Regions from separate parts of the Brevibacillus agri genome, predicted to be linked through region 2. Evidence: riboswitches for the same ligand, from Rfam matches in the RefSeq annotation. Region 2 holds a riboswitch; the other holds the start of a gene.

Region 1 (7,518 bases), 2.4 Mb from region 2:
ATACGCCCCCAGGAAAATGACGCCGTCAATCCGCTCGAGCTGGCTGGCTGCGTATCTGGCTGCCATCGCGCCGCCGAGAGAGTGCCCGCCGATGACGAACGACTGCTGCGGATACGCTTTTAACACTTGATTGGCCCGCTCGACGTCGGTGATCGCCAAATTCAGCGGCATCCGCGCGATGAATACCCGATAGCCGGAACCAGCCAGGGTGCGTGCGAGCGGCGCATAACTCTCTGGCGTGACCAGAGCGCCCGGATACAAAATCAAGCCAGGCTCACGCGCTTCCCCACCTTCAAAAGCAATCCAGTCGCCCGTGTCGATCACCGTGATCCCTTCGCCTCCCTGCATCGCGTCTTTTGCCGCCTGATCGGGCTGATACGGCCGCAAATACCAGATCGCTGTACAAGCTCCGGCGAGCAACAGCAAGACCAGCACCCTCCACCATCGTTTCCGTTTCCGACTCATTCCGCCACCTCGCTTCCGTTCCCTTGTTGCTTGCTTCTTATTATGTCTCAATCTTCCTTTCCATGTGCGCCATTTGCCCATTCCCGTCAAAAAGCGTGCACATGTATTGACGGCAACCCGTTTTATTAGTAGTACTTTTACATACCACTAATAAAAATCGTGTCGTTTGCCCTTGGCTGAACAGCTTTCAAACCAATGGGCCAGACCGCTCTTGAACGCGGAACGTGCGCTGTCGATGCGCCGAAGGACACGATCCAAACAAGAAAGGTTGGGGAACCGTTATGAAGCAAGACGATGTGTTGTACTGCGAAGCTTTGCTGCGAAAAGTCGGCCAGAGGCTGTTTGCCGAATTTGCGCAGGAGCCAGCCTGCACGAGCAAGCAAGCGATGAACGAACGTTTTCACGCCTTAAATCCGCAAGCAGAAGAGCTGCTCCGGCACGGTTTGGCGGAGCGCTTTCCCGCGTATCGCTGGTCCGATGCAGAATTTGATGCCTCCCTGCAAAAACAGCCGGAATACTCGACCCCGTACTGGATTTGCGATGCCATCGACGGAGCCGTCTACTTTTTGCAAGGCATGCCGATGTGGGCCGTCTCTCTCTGCCTCGTCCGCGACGGTCAGACGGCCGTTTCCTTTGTGTACGACCCTTGCCGGGATGAGATGTTTACTGCCATTGCAAGACAGGGCGCTTTTTTTGAATGGCAGCAAAATTAGCGTCTCGGCCAAAACAGCGCTGTCCGAATCCGTCCTGGGCACGCTGTTTGCGTCCTCGGAACCGATGAATCTCTCCGTCGGCAAGCTTACGGCCGATTCCTTACTTTTTCTCCTTTTGCCGCTCCCGAAAACGGCGCACCTTCATGAGATTGCCGCACATTTTGTCATCGCACCAGCGGCGTACCCGATTGCGGCTTTCATCGTAAAACACCCATCGGCAGTCCTCGTTGTCGCAAATCTTGATGCGCTGCACGTGCTCAGGAAGCAGCAGCGTGGCAAAGGAAGCCGCGATGCGGGCCATCACCAGCTCCCAGCCGCTGGAGGCGCTGACCAGCTCCTGCTCATACCCGCTCTCCTTGCCCGCAGAGATGACGCGAACGTGAAAAGGCGCCTTCGCGAGCGTCTGATTCAGCTCCTCCAGTTCCTCCTGCCGCAACGCTTCCCCGCGCACGACCCGCTCCAGCAGACTGCGCATATATTCGCGCAAACGCAACAGCGCCACTGCACTCGCCTCATCAATAGGCAATGGGGCGTGCAAAGCGTATTCCCGCAAAAGCTGCTCCAGCCATTCCTGCTTCGCCAGCCGATTTTCCCTGCGGCCAGACCCGCGCCAATCGCGCCAATCACTGTTTAAAAAATCAATGCACAGCCAGTTCACTCCACTCTTCCCCCATCTGCTTTTCGTTTCTTTTGCTTCTTGTATGCTCAGCCTGTGTATGGTATTCTCTATCCGTAACCAACATAAAATATTTAGGTGGTTACAAGCTGCTTCTTATTGCCATTATAACGTTTCACCAATCTGTTTGACAGACGAGGAGGAACCACATGAATCGGATGGAACTGCTTGTTCACGAATGGGAATGCACGTCGGCACGGAATTTATCAATACCGCCGAGACGAACGACGACACGTTCCAGCCTTCGGGATCGCCCGACGACGAAGCAGCCTGGCAGGCCACCGTACAGCGGATGGAAACCGTCCATCGCCAAATTCATGAAAAGCTCGTCGCTCTGTCAGACGAAGCGTTCGACCAGCCGCTTCCGAGCATCCCTGCCGGGCAAAGCGTGATGAGCATTATTTTGCACGACGCTTTTCACACAGGGCAAATCGTGCAGATCCGCAAGTTGCAAGGCTCCTGGCCTGCACGCCGATCCTTTTTGTAGCAAAACCGCTCCATGCCAATATTTTGCAGCGCAACTTTTTTCGTTGATAAATAACCGTCAATCTTATATAGTTGATAAATAAATCAATTTCATACATGTTATCCTCATCATTCACGGTGAGGGTAGAGGTCGCGGCTTTTATGTCATCCTGTACGAGATTCAGAAGAAATCAATGACTCCAGGAAAGGGAAAAGCCGCCGAAGCTCATGGCGTATCTCTGTGCGCATGGGCTGGGGCTGTACCCGAAAGGGACAGAACTGTCACGTTTGCTTGCCGGGCAAACGTGGTGTGCTATCTTCAGTGAAGGCTTGGTGGGGATTGGATCATACCGCCCTGTGCCGTTTTTTGGCTATTGGCGGTTTTTTCTTTTCCGACCGACCTTCTCAAATTTTTAGAAAGGTCGTGCAAGCAGCATATGTCACAGAATCAACTGCAACGTGGTTTGAAAGCCCGCCATCTGACGATGATCGCCATCGGCGGCTCCATCGGGACGGGCCTGTTCCTGGCAAGTGGAGGCTCGATTCACGAGGCCGGACCGGGCGGAGCCTTGGTCGCCTACATCGCCATCAGCATCATGGTTTACTTTTTGATGACCAGCCTGGGGGAAATGGCTGCCTTCATGCCTGTATCCGGCTCGTTTTCTACGTACGCCACCAAATTCGTCGATCCGTCCCTCGGCTTTGCGCTGGGCTGGAATTACTGGTACAACTGGGCGATTACGATTGCCGTCGAGCTATCTGCCGCGGCGCTGATTATGAAATACTGGTTCCCGGATACTCCCGCCATTTTGTGGAGTACCCTGTTCCTCTGCCTGATGGTTGCTCTGAATTTGTTGTCTGTCAAAAGCTACGGCGAATCCGAATACTGGTTTGCCTTGATTAAAGTCATGACGGTCATCGTCTTTATCGTGATCGGTGTCCTGATGATTTTCGGCATCATGGGCGGCGAAGCAGTCGGCTTCCAAAACTTCACCAAAGGCGACGCGCCATTCAACGGCGGCTTCATGGCCCTTCTCGGTGTGTTCATGATTGCCGGGTTCTCGTTCCAGGGAACTGAGCTGGTCGGTGTGGCCGCCGGGGAGAGCGAAGACCCTGCCCGCAACATCCCGAAAGCGATTCGCCAGATTTTTTGGCGCATCTTGCTGTTCTATATTTTCGCGATCCTGATTATCGGGCTGCTCGTACCGTACGACAATCCGAATCTAATTAGCGGAGATATTACGGATATTGCCATCAGTCCGTTTACGATCGTGTTTGAAAAAGCAGGCTTTGCCTTTGCCGCCTCCGTAATGAACGCAGTAATCCTCACGTCCGTTCTGTCAGCCGGGAACTCGGGCATGTACGCATCCACCCGTATGCTGTGGACGCTGGCGAAGGAAGGCAAAGCGCCCAAATGGTTTGCCAAAGTGACGCGCAATGGCGTTCCCGTCAATGCCCTCATCATGACAGCGGCCATCGGTGCCCTGGCGTTTTTGTCCTCGCTGTTCGGCGATGGCGAAGTGTACGTGTGGCTGTTGAACGCTTCCGGCATGTCCGGGTTCATCGCCTGGCTGGGAATCGCCGTCAGCCATTACCGCTTCCGCAAAGCTTACTTGGCGCAAGGCCGCGATCTGCGCGATTTGCCGTACCGGGCGAAGCTGTTCCCGTTTGGCCCGATCTTCGCCTTCATCATTTGCTGCATCGTCATCATCGGCCAAAACTACTCCGCGTTCATCGGCGGAGAAATCGACTGGAACGGCGTTTTCGTCTCCTACATCGGACTGCCGCTGTTTTTGATCGTCTGGCTGGTTTACAAATACACGAAAAAAAGCAAGCTGGTACCACTGAACAAAGTCGATCTCAGCATGGACGAAAAATAAAAATAGCGTTGCAACAACTCTCTACAAGATTCCCTCGTCGCAGGGAATCTTTTTTTTGGCGCAAACTATATTTCCTATCACATTTTCATATTTCGTATTGACGAATAACGCATGGAAATATATACTGTTCATGAAATTTGATAATGATAATCGTTATCATTATATTTTCTTACTTTTTATAGGAGGTAGCATAATGAAATCCAGGTTGTCCAAGCACATTTACAGCACCACGCTGGTTGCCGCGCTGTTGGCAGGCAATGCTCATCTCGCTCTGGCGGAAGAACCTCTCGTCGCAGCAGCGGAACAGACCCAAATCGTTCCCTTGTCCCTCGACCATGCCGTAGAGCAGGCACTGAAAAACGACGTTGATCTGGAACTGCTGCGGCTGACGTATGACAACACCCGCTACGAAACCCTCATGACGCTGCGCGATAAGGCCGCCATCAAGAAAGATGACATCAATACTCTGGATGAAGCAAAGAAAAAATACGAAGAAACAGCCAAGGCGCAAAAAACATTGCTCGTAGACGAGGCATCCTATAACGCTTCGAAAATCAGCTTGCAAATGCAAGTACAAAAAGCGTACTTTGAAGCGCGGGCGCTCGAAGAAAAAATCAAGCTGCAAAAGAACAGCATCAGACGCCAAACCTGGGCCCAGGACAGCGCTGCGAAAGAAAAGCTGTCCGAGCTGGAAAACAGCTTCAAGCAAGCATTAACCAAGCTCAATGAATTGCTGAACGAAAAAAGGGACAGACAATGGCTGCTGGAAACCAGCAAACTCTCCTATACCCCGCTGCCAACGCTGGAAGAAACCAAAGCTCTCGCCTACCAAAAACGCCCTGACATGGTGAAAGCGGAAGCAGAGAGAGCGTTTGCCCAGGTAAAAGTGGACTACACCTCCGAGTACGCCGCTATCAGCACATACAAAGGAAGAATCGCACTCAACGAATTGCGCAAAGCTGAGCTGCTGCTGCAAAAGCTCAAGCAAAAAGTCGATCAGGAAGTGAGCGACGCCTACGAAAAAGCGGTCGCAGCAAAAAAAGCGCTGGATGAAAGCACCGCCGCAAAAGACGAAGCATGGAAAACTTATCACGCCACACTCACCGATTATGCGAACAAAAAAGTATCTCTGAACGACCAGATCGAAACAGAAGCTGAATTGTTTGATTCTGAAACAAAAGCAGCCGATTCTCTCTATCAATACAACATCGCTGTCAGCACCTTGAATCAATCGGTTGGCCTTTAATATTTCGCGTTACGAAATATTCGATCTCATTTTTCCTTCCTTTTTCCAAGCTTTACGCCAGCTTTGACAGGCGTCTTTTCAAGGCCAAGCTGCCTTTATATAAATCAAAGAAGCAGTCGTCAGCCTGCAGTCGTTCTGCTGTGGCCGACCGCGCAAAGAATGGCTTCATCCTCGCGATGAAGCCTTTCTTTCTATAGAAGGCAGCATTTCTTTTGTAAAGCGAATCCACTCGCGGGTGGCGTACGACAAATAGGCGTTTTTGCGCCAGATCATCCCCAGATGCCATTTGATCGTCGGATTGACCAGCGCGAGGCTGTGAAAGCGCCGCGGATCGAGCTCCCGGCAAATCGTCTGCGGCAACAGGGTGATCCCGACGTTGGCCGCCACCATTTCCGAGAGAAAATCCCACTGCGAGCTTTTGTAGATGACCGTCGGGTGGAAGCCTACGCGCACGCACTCGTCAATGATCCGGTTGTGCAAGGAAAAATCTTCGTGAAACAGCAAAAACCGCTCGTTTGCCAGTTCGGCCAGCGACACCTCCTGCCGCCCGGCCAGCGCATGCGTAGGGTGGACGACTACGCGAATCTGTTCGTTGACAAAAGAGTACGACTCAAACAGCTCCTCACTCGTCGGCAGCAAAACAACGCCGCTGTCCAGCATCCCTGACGCCACGTCCGCCTCGACTTTTTTGGAGCCGACCTCCAGCAGCTCCAGCACGATCCCCGGATACTGCTCGCAAAACTTCCCGATCACTTGCGGAAAAAAGCTCGCCCCTACCATCGGCGGCAGCCCGATGCGGATTCTCCCCCGCTTCAGCTCCATCAAATCGTCGAGATGCAGCTTCATGTTTTCAAACGACTTCACCATCACCTCTGCCTGGGAAAACAAGACCCAGCCCGCGTCGGTCAACGTAATCCGCTTGCCGACCCGCTCAAACAGCTCGACGCCGATTTCTTCTTCCAGGTTCCGCACCATCTTGCTGATCGTCGGCTGGGTAATGTACAGCGCCTCTGCCGCCTTGGTGAAGCTGCTGTGGCGGGCTACCTCCAAAAAATATTGCAAATGGCGAATGTCCATCCCGCTGCTCCCTCCGCTTCATCTATAGATATGATGAATGATACTCATTCTATATATGCATTTTACCTATGAAAAGAGGTGATGTACACTTTTCACAAAGGGAGAGGACCAACATGAAAAGACTGCTTATCATCGTGGGGCAAGTGGCGTTTTTCATCATCGTGTCCGCGTTGATGAACCTGCTCGTCTCCGTCCTTGGCTGGAAAATCCCCGGCAGCATTTTGGGGATGTTTGTCGTGTTTTTGCTGCTCCAGGCAAAAGTGCTGCGTCTGGAGTGGATCGAATCGGGCGCGGCCTGGCTTATGGCCGAGCTGCTACTGTTTTTCATTCCGCCGTCTGTCGGCATCGTCTCGTATCAAAGCTTGATGCTGCATGAAGGGCTGCAAATTGTCCTGATTATCGTCATCGGCACGGCGTTTGTCATGGCGTGCAGCGGCTTGATCGCCCAAAGCATTTCCAAGCGAAAGGAGCATTCGCGCTCATGATGATCGGACTGCTCGGCTTTCTATTCACCATCGCGCTTTACCTGATCGCCAAGCGGCTTTACCGCTACAGACCGATTCTCTTGTTTTCGCCGCTATTGTTTACGCCAATCGTTTTGGTCGTGCTGCTGCTTTGCACTCATCTTTCTTACCGTGATTACAATGAAGGCGGCAAATGGCTGGCGTACATGCTTCAGCCCGCGACCATCGCGTTTGCCGTGCCGCTGTACAAACACTACTCTTTATTGAAGAAACACGCTGCGCAAATCATGATTAGCGTAGTGTCCGGCTCAGCGGTGGCCGTCGTTTCTTCTGCCGTACTCGCCCTTTTGCTGCACACAGACGAGCAGGTGCTGTACAGCCTTTTGCCGCGCTCAATCACGACGCCGATTGCGATGAACGTCTCGCAAATGATCGGGGGCGTCCCTTCGATCACCGCTGTGCTCGTCCTGATGACCGGACTGCTCGGCTCGATCATCGGGCCGTACATCATCTCCTATTTGCGCATCTCCGA
Region 2 (7,518 bases):
CCGTAAACGTGTTTTCGCCTACGACTACGTAGGAATTAAACTTCTCGGACTTCATCTGCACCTGGACCTTGTAATTTCCATACGCCTCCAGCTTTGTCGATACAAACGGCTCGGAGAAGTAGAAGCTGTTCGCATTTTGCGTGGAGTACTTCCACTCTTTGCCTTTGCTCACTTCCTTGCCGTCCGGTCCAATCAGGACGAGCTGCATCCGCAAGTCTTTGGCGACAGGCGCTTCGTCTACCTCAACGAATACGTTGAAAGTGCGCGGTACGTTTTTGTCGCTGTAGCCTTTGACCGGGTTGCTGAAGACGATATTTTTATTGCGCGTCTGCTGAATTCCTTCAATGACGATGATGTTTACGTTAGGCTTGACTACCTGCAGCTTGCCCGTGCGCGAATCGTAATCAACAAACCCGCCAAGCTTGTTGACCAAGGCCTCAACCGAATCGGCCTTGGAAGCAGGCATATCGCTTGAAATCGTTTCCGTGCCTAAAAAAACGCGCAACGCACCTTCTCCCAAAGCGGCGGTACTCCCAACTCCCGCTACAGTCAGCGCCAACAAGGCCGATAACCATGCTTTTTTCATGTCATAATCCTCCTGTATGTGTGCGCGGCAGCGCTTGATTTTCCGGAATTGCTTCTCCCTATTTTATACGTGGAAGACAGCAAATAGTTGTGGTCCGAAGACAAGTTTTTTCAACAGTATCCACAGAATCCACAGGCGCGGGACATCCAGGAAGAAAGACTTATACACAATCTCGAAAAGAAAATACGCAGGACTCTTGACAAAAAACATCCCCAATCTCTCACCAAACCTTTTTTCGCATACAAAAAAGAGCGGCCAGCTTCGCCGCTCTTTTTTTGCTGCCTGTCTCGCGCTAATTTTGTTCCGACAGCCACGTAAAATATCGGGAGACCAAGCGGATCCCGACTTCGATCGCGTCCTCGCTCGGCTCGATTTTGGAATGGTGCAGCCCGTACGGAGTATGGACGCCCAGCCAGAACAAAAAGCCCGGAATCTCCTGCAGGAAGTAGCCAAAATCTTCTCCGGTCATCGCTTCCTTGCAGGCAATCAGCGTCACGTCTTCGCCCTGCTCGCGCACCCAGTCCATAAAGGCCGTCGTCAGCTTTTCCTCGTTGTACACTTGGCAATACCCTACTCCGTAGTCGATGGACGCCGTACAGTCGAAGCCCGCCTCGATGCCTTTGACAAGCGCTTCAATCCGCGCTTTGACCAGCGCCATGGACTCGGTCGAGAACGTGCGAATCGTCCCTTCCAGCCGCGCCTTTTCCGCAATGATGTTTTGCTTGGTGCCGCCCTCAAGCTTGCCGATGGTCACGACAGCGGAATCGAGCGGATCGACGTTGCGCGCCACAATCGTCTGGAGCTGTGTGATGAGATGGCTGCCTGCGACCACCATGTCGTTTGCTTTGTGCGGAAAAGCTGCGTGCCCGCCTTTTCCGACCAAATCAATGTACAGCTCGGACGTGTTGGCAAACAAAATGCCCGGCTTGGTGGCAATGTAGCCGACGGGATACTCCGGCGCGATGTGCAGCGCAAAAATGCAATCCGGCCGCCAGGAAGCAAACTCCTCGCTCTCCATCATCGGCTGAGCGCCGCCTGGGCCCTCTTCTGCGGGCTGAAACAGGAACAGCAGGTCATCTGCAATCGGCTGCTCCACAAAATGCGTCACAAGCCCGAGCGCGATAGCCATGTGCATGTCGTGTCCGCACGCGTGCATGTAGCCTTCGTGCAGCGAGCGAAACGGATACGACGTCTCTTCTGCAATCGGCAAGCCGTCCATGTCCGTGCGCCAGGCGATCGTGCGCTTAGGATTCGTCCCCGCGATCCGGACCAAAATCCCGGTGCGCCACGTCTTGATCTGCATGCGCTCCTGCGGGAGACGCTCCAAGTAATCGAGCAAATACTTTTGCGTCTTCACCTCGGCAAAGCCCGGCTCCGGAATTTGGTGCAGGTCGCGCCGAATCTGGGTAAACAGCGATGTCGCCATCGTTTACGCCTCCCCTTTGGCCCCGTGCCGCACAGCGAGTTCCGCTGCAAAGCTGTCCAGGAAAAGGTCGACGTCTTCTTTGGTCAAGGTGAGCGGCGGCAGCAGACGCACGATTGTCTTTTGCGTCACGTCCACGAGAATGCCGCGATCAAGCAATGCCTGCTGCAAACGGCTGACCTCTTCCGGTGCGGCGCTGAGCGGGATGCCGACCATCATGCCTTTGCCGCGGAGCGCCTGCAACTGTTCCGGGAGACGCGCGCGCAGCGATTCGAGGCCCGCCCACAAGTACGCGATCACTTCGTCCACGCTTGCCGCAAAAGCAGGATCGAGCAGCTCATCCAGCACCACGTTGCCGAGAGCCGCCGAAAGCGGCGACGGCGCAAAGGTCGTCCCGTGGTCGCCCGGCTTGAACTGGTTCATCAGCTTCGTTCCGGCAATCACGCCACCGAGCGGAAGCCCTCCGCCTACGCCTTTGGCAAACAAGATCAAATCCGGCGTCACGCCTGCGTGCTGGTAGGCAAACAGCTTACCAGTGCGTCCCATGCCTGTCTGGATTTCGTCCATGGCAAACAGCATGCCTTCCTCCTGGCAAATCGCCGCCACTTCGCGCAAAAACGGCTCCGACAGCGGCACGACCCCTCCAGAGCCGAGCACAGGCTCCATCAGGACAGCGGCCGGCTTCGCGTCGCGGCAAATCGCCCGCAAGCCGTCCGCATCCTCAGGGTCTAGCTCGTACACCGGAAAGTCCGGCTGCGGAAAATCCTGATACACATGGGCCTGTCTGGTCAGCCGCACCGCGCCCAATGTTCTGCCGTGAAAGCTGTTGCGGAGCACGACAATCCCTTCGCGCCCGGCCCCTTCTGCCTTCGTCCATTTGTGGATCATTTTGATCGCGGCTTCGGTCGCTTCCGCACCGGAATTTGTGAAAAACACTTTTCCCGGGATCGTCTGCTCCACCAGCCGCTGGGCCAACCGGATTGCCGGCTGGTTCAAAAATACGTTGGAAATGTGCAGGAAGCGCTCGCCCTGTTCGCGCAGCGCCTGGACGATCCGCGGATGGGAGTGGCCGAGCACATTGACGGCCAGCCCCGTAAACAAATCCAAATACTTTTTGCCCGCTGTGTCGTACAGGTAGTTGCCTTCCCCTTTTTCGATCGCGATCGGCAAGCGTTTGTAGGAAGAGACGATGTATTGTTCATCAAGCGTACGCCAGTCCATGTGAGCTCTCTCCCCTACAGTTGACGTAGCTCCTGCTTGATCTCCGTCTTGGAGCGAGTTTTGTCGTCGATCTGTTTAATCACGCGCGCTGGTGTACCAGCCACCACAACGTATGGCGGCACGTCTTCAATGACGACCGCGCCCGCTGCCACAACCGCGCCTTTTCCTACGCGCACGCCTTCCAGAACCACGGCGTTGGCACCGATTACGACGTCATCTTCCACTACGACTGGCTGCGCGGAAGGCGGCTCGATGACGCCTGCGATGACAGAACCAGCGCCGATATGGCAGTTTTTCCCGATCGTTCCGCGGCCGCCGACGACGACGTTCATGTCGATCATCGTGCCTTCGCCAATCACAGCACCGATGTTGATCGTAGCGCCCATCATGATGACTGCGTTGTTGCCGATCGTCACCTGGTCGCGGATAATCGCGCCTGGCTCGATGCGCGCCTGGATTCCTTTTGTGTCGAGCAACGGAATCGCCGAATTGCGGCGGTCGCTTTCTACTACGTAGTCTTCGATTTTGTCCGCGTTCGCAGCCAGAACCGGCTCGATTTCTTTCCATTCGCCAAACACAACGCCAGTCGTGCCTGTAATGAACGTCTTGGAGCTGGCACCGAAGTCAATGCCCTCCAGATTGCCTTTCACGTATAGTTTCACTGGTGTTTTCTTCTCGCTTTTTTGAATAAACGCGATAATTTCATTGGCATCCATCATGTTCACTGGTACATCCTCCTTTTAATAAAAAGCGTGCCTGTCAACGAGAGCGAACCTCTCCCCTGACTAAAAAAAGCAATGAGTGCATTCGCTATCTCATTGCTTTCCATACTGCCCAAGCAAATCGTAAATAGCGCTCCACAAACAGGCGATTGCCTTTTGTGACAGGATGCTCATTGTTCACGAATCACCCCAGCCGCTGCTATCCGAGGGGAACAGCAACAGCTTCGGCGCTTTAGCCTTTCCCTCTCTTCCCGCCCCCTGGCAGATTACGAAAAGATGTACTCATCTTCGGCGCACCTCTATTTAGACTTCCAATATTATAATTTCATTTTACTCTACCAAAATCAATCACTTGTGGCAACAGCTTTATGGAAAGAAAAATAACTGTTGACAACGAGAATCATTTTCATTATTTTATTTGTGTGAGAATGATTTTCATTATCTTATTTGGAGGGTTTACTTCTTATGAGCCGCATTTTGATGGTGTACGCAAGCATGACAGGAAACACGCAGGAAGTTGCTGAAGCAATTGCCGAAGGGATTCGTTCCACCGGAAAAGACCTGGAGATAAAAGAAGTCATGGATGCCACTGCCAAGGAACTGGAAGACTACGATGCCATTTTGCTCGGTGCCTATACATGGGGCGACGGCGATCTGCCAGACGAGTGCCTGGACTTTTACGAAGAGATGGACGATATTGATTTGAGCGGCAAAAAAGTCGCGGCTTTCGGTTCCTGCGACTCCGCTTACGAGCATGTGGGCGCTGCTGTAGATATTTTGCTGAAAAAAGCGAGCGAGCGCGGAGCGGAAACTCCACTCGAAGGTCTGAAAATCGAGCTGTCTCCTAACGCAAAAGAAGTAGAGATTTGCAAACAGTTTGGCGTTTCCTTCTCCGAGCTGCTCGGCTAAGACTAGCGCCGGAAAAGAAGTTGTCCAAAAAAATCCTTTTCAAGCAAGCGCTGTCATGATAAAATGTCGATCCATCTTTTCTCAAGAAGGAGGATTGATATCATGACGTTACATACGCATACGGTCTACTTGCGACCACTGCAAGCAAATGACGCAGCCGAGCTTCTGAAGCTTCGGCTGCGTAATCATGCCTTCCTGCAACCGTTCGAGCCGCTCCGCTCCGCCGCCTTCCTGACGCTGAGCGGTCAAGAGTCGCAAATTGCGCAAGCGGAGCAAGACTTTGCAGCAGGGACCGCCTTCGCCTTTGGCGTGTTTTTGCGCGACACGGACGAAATGATCGGCCGCGTCGCTCTGTCAAACGTCGTGCGCGGCGCCTGGCAAAACGCGACCATCGGCTACTTCATGGATGAAGCCTGCAACGGCAAAGGCTACACCACTGCGGCCGTACGGCTTGCGCTCACGTACGCCTTCCAGGAAGCCGGGCTGCACCGGGTACAGGCCGCTGTCATGCCCCGCAATACTCCCTCCATCCGCGTGTTGGAGAAAAACGGCTTTCGCCACGAAGGGTTGTCCTTGCGCTATTTGCAAATCAACGGCGTGTGGGAAGATCACCTCCTATTTGCGATCACGGCAGAGGACTGGAGCTAATCATTCCTCTTTGTTTTGCTCCACGCGCAATCGCTCCAGGATTCGCCGCTTGCGGTACAGCATTCGCCCCGCTTCGGCGACATCCTGGACGGTTGAGCGATTCAAGTACGCCCCGAACAGGATGCCTGCAATCGGCACCATCTGAAACAGCTTTTTCCAGCCAAAATTTTCCGTGTACGTCACCACGACTTCCCGCCAGCCCTGCAATTGTGCCATGACGTCTTTTTGCGCAGCAGGCTCGTCAAAGCGCGACAGCTCAGCCAGTATCGCCTTTTTGCCGACGATATCGGAAGAAGCGAACTGCAGGCATTTGACCACGAACAGCCGCTCCCGCTTGTCCTCCGGGCGATAGCCGTAGCATAGCGCCATTTCTTGCAGCACTTTCAGCGACGTGCCGAGCAGCAACGGAATATCAAGCGCCAGCGTAAAAATGCCGCCGATGCCTGTCGTTGCGCCCTGTACCGTGGCAAAGGTCGCGCGCGATTCTTTCAGCTCGCGGGCAATCTCATCCATGAGGACGAGCGGTGCCCCTGCGACTTCTGCGGTCTGCGGAATGCCCGCGCCATCCCTTTCCAAGCGGGGAGCGAACTTGCTGTAAATCGCCGTATCCTGAACGAGATACGTTCCCCCTGTTTCCAGAAACGCGGCCATCTCGTCCACGGCTGTCCCCAGCTTTTCCCGGACGAAATTCGGCGTCATTTTATCGAGAAAAACGAACGGAAGCCTGCCGAGCTTTTCCCAGAACCACAAATCGTTCTGGTCGCGCTCCCATGCCTCCACCTCTTCCAATGCCTGCTGCAAAACCTGTCTCGACTCCATCTGCCGCAATCCCTCCCGGATCATTGCTTCTATGTTTCTTTGCCGCGCTTCCATTGGCATTGGTTGCGAAGCAGCGATTTGATATGCGCCCGCAGCTCCTCTGCCTGGGAAAAACGCGCAAATTCCTCACTGTCTGTTACGATTCCCAGCTTCAAATGTTTCACTTGTCCGTTTTCGACGCAAAAGCCGAACGCTTGCAGAATCGCAATCTGTTCATCCGTCATCTTGCTTGCCCCCCACCTTTGCAAAAACCCCCTTGCCACATGCAAGGGGGTCATCTGTTTATTTGACCTCTACGGTTAAGGTCATCGTTTGATTTCGTTCCGATTCACCCAGCTCTTTGTCGTATTTCTTGTATTTTTGCACGACCGAGCAAGTTTTATTGCGGAATGTGTTCGTTACTTTAACTGTGTAGACGCCAGGCTTGTTCTCGTTGTCTGCGATGATCGCTTTCAAATCGAGCGATTCATCGCCCTCGTCCACGTATTCCTCGTCCGTGTTCGGCTTCAGGCTTGCAATCTCTTTTCCTTCATAGAACACCTGAATCGCGTTTGCCGAGGAAATGGTTGCTCCGATGTACTCCTGGCGGGTGCCGATTGGCGTTTCGCCGTACGTCCAGACGAGATTCGGCATGTAGTAGGTGATCATGTCCTTGCCGCTTCCGTCTTTCAGCTTTTTGTTCCCGATCCGCTTCGCATACGTAGACGTCAGCCGAAGCTCGCTCAAGCTGTCCAGTTCCGCCGCCGAGCTGACTCTGACGGTTTGCCCATCGCGATATTCGTTGCCGCGACTGTTTTTCAAAAGAATCGGCCCTGGTGAGGGTGCCAGTCCTGCTTCATTTTTGGCGCAAACAGGGGCGGACGGGATCGGACGGGTGTCCTCTACGACCTGAATGTAGCCGCACCACGACTGACGCGGTTCGCGCTTGCTGTAATAGTTGACCTTGTAGCGGCCCGGCTTAAAGCTGGACAGCAGCAAAGCGGTATGGTCCCAGTTCAGCTTGGATTCATCCACGACGACGTTATCGACTGCCCAAAAGCCCGGCCCCTCGTCATCCGAAGCTTCACTGCCCTGCTCCACGTGCTCGGCAGCCGTCGCCAGCCAGATGACGTGCACCGGATTTTGGTAGAGCTTCACGGTAACATCGGACGAGTACAAGTTTTCCCGCTCTACCATCAACGAAGACTGCG

Evidence for each region. Region 2 has a riboswitch for lysine ahead of dapD (2,3,4,5-tetrahydropyridine-2,6-dicarboxylate N-acetyltransferase). Riboswitches for the same ligand answer to the same signal wherever they lie in the genome.
Region 1: linked by a shared signal. The riboswitch ahead of BA6348_RS23175 (amino acid permease) and the one ahead of dapD (2,3,4,5-tetrahydropyridine-2,6-dicarboxylate N-acetyltransferase) in region 2 are both predicted to bind lysine.

What each region holds. Positions count from the first base shown of each region.
Region 1 covers NZ_CP026363.1:4,734,018-4,741,535, forward strand. The annotation lists gene BA6348_RS23155 (alpha/beta fold hydrolase) at 1-465, opposite strand, end outside; gene BA6348_RS23160 (inositol monophosphatase family protein) at 747-1,178, shown strand; gene BA6348_RS23165 (CGNR zinc finger domain-containing protein) at 1,279-1,836, opposite strand; gene BA6348_RS23170 (hypothetical protein) at 2,033-2,341, shown strand; lysine riboswitch at 2,457-2,643, shown strand; gene BA6348_RS23175 (amino acid permease) at 2,757-4,199, shown strand; gene BA6348_RS23180 (TolC family protein) at 4,393-5,445, shown strand; gene cidR (cidABC operon transcriptional activator CidR) at 5,611-6,522, opposite strand; gene BA6348_RS23190 (CidA/LrgA family protein) at 6,636-7,007, shown strand; gene BA6348_RS23195 (LrgB family protein) at 7,004-7,518, shown strand, end outside.
Region 2 covers NZ_CP026363.1:2,309,006-2,316,523, reverse strand. The annotation lists gene BA6348_RS11620 (hypothetical protein) at 1-586, opposite strand, end outside; gene BA6348_RS11615 (N-acetyldiaminopimelate deacetylase) at 879-2,012, opposite strand; gene BA6348_RS11610 (aspartate aminotransferase family protein) at 2,016-3,230, opposite strand; gene dapD (2,3,4,5-tetrahydropyridine-2,6-dicarboxylate N-acetyltransferase) at 3,245-3,955, opposite strand; lysine riboswitch at 4,073-4,262, opposite strand; gene BA6348_RS11600 (flavodoxin) at 4,418-4,861, shown strand; gene BA6348_RS11595 (GNAT family N-acetyltransferase) at 4,964-5,509, shown strand; gene BA6348_RS11590 (EcsC family protein) at 5,510-6,328, opposite strand; gene BA6348_RS11585 (hypothetical protein) at 6,358-6,552, opposite strand; gene BA6348_RS11580 (hypothetical protein) at 6,611-7,518, opposite strand, start outside.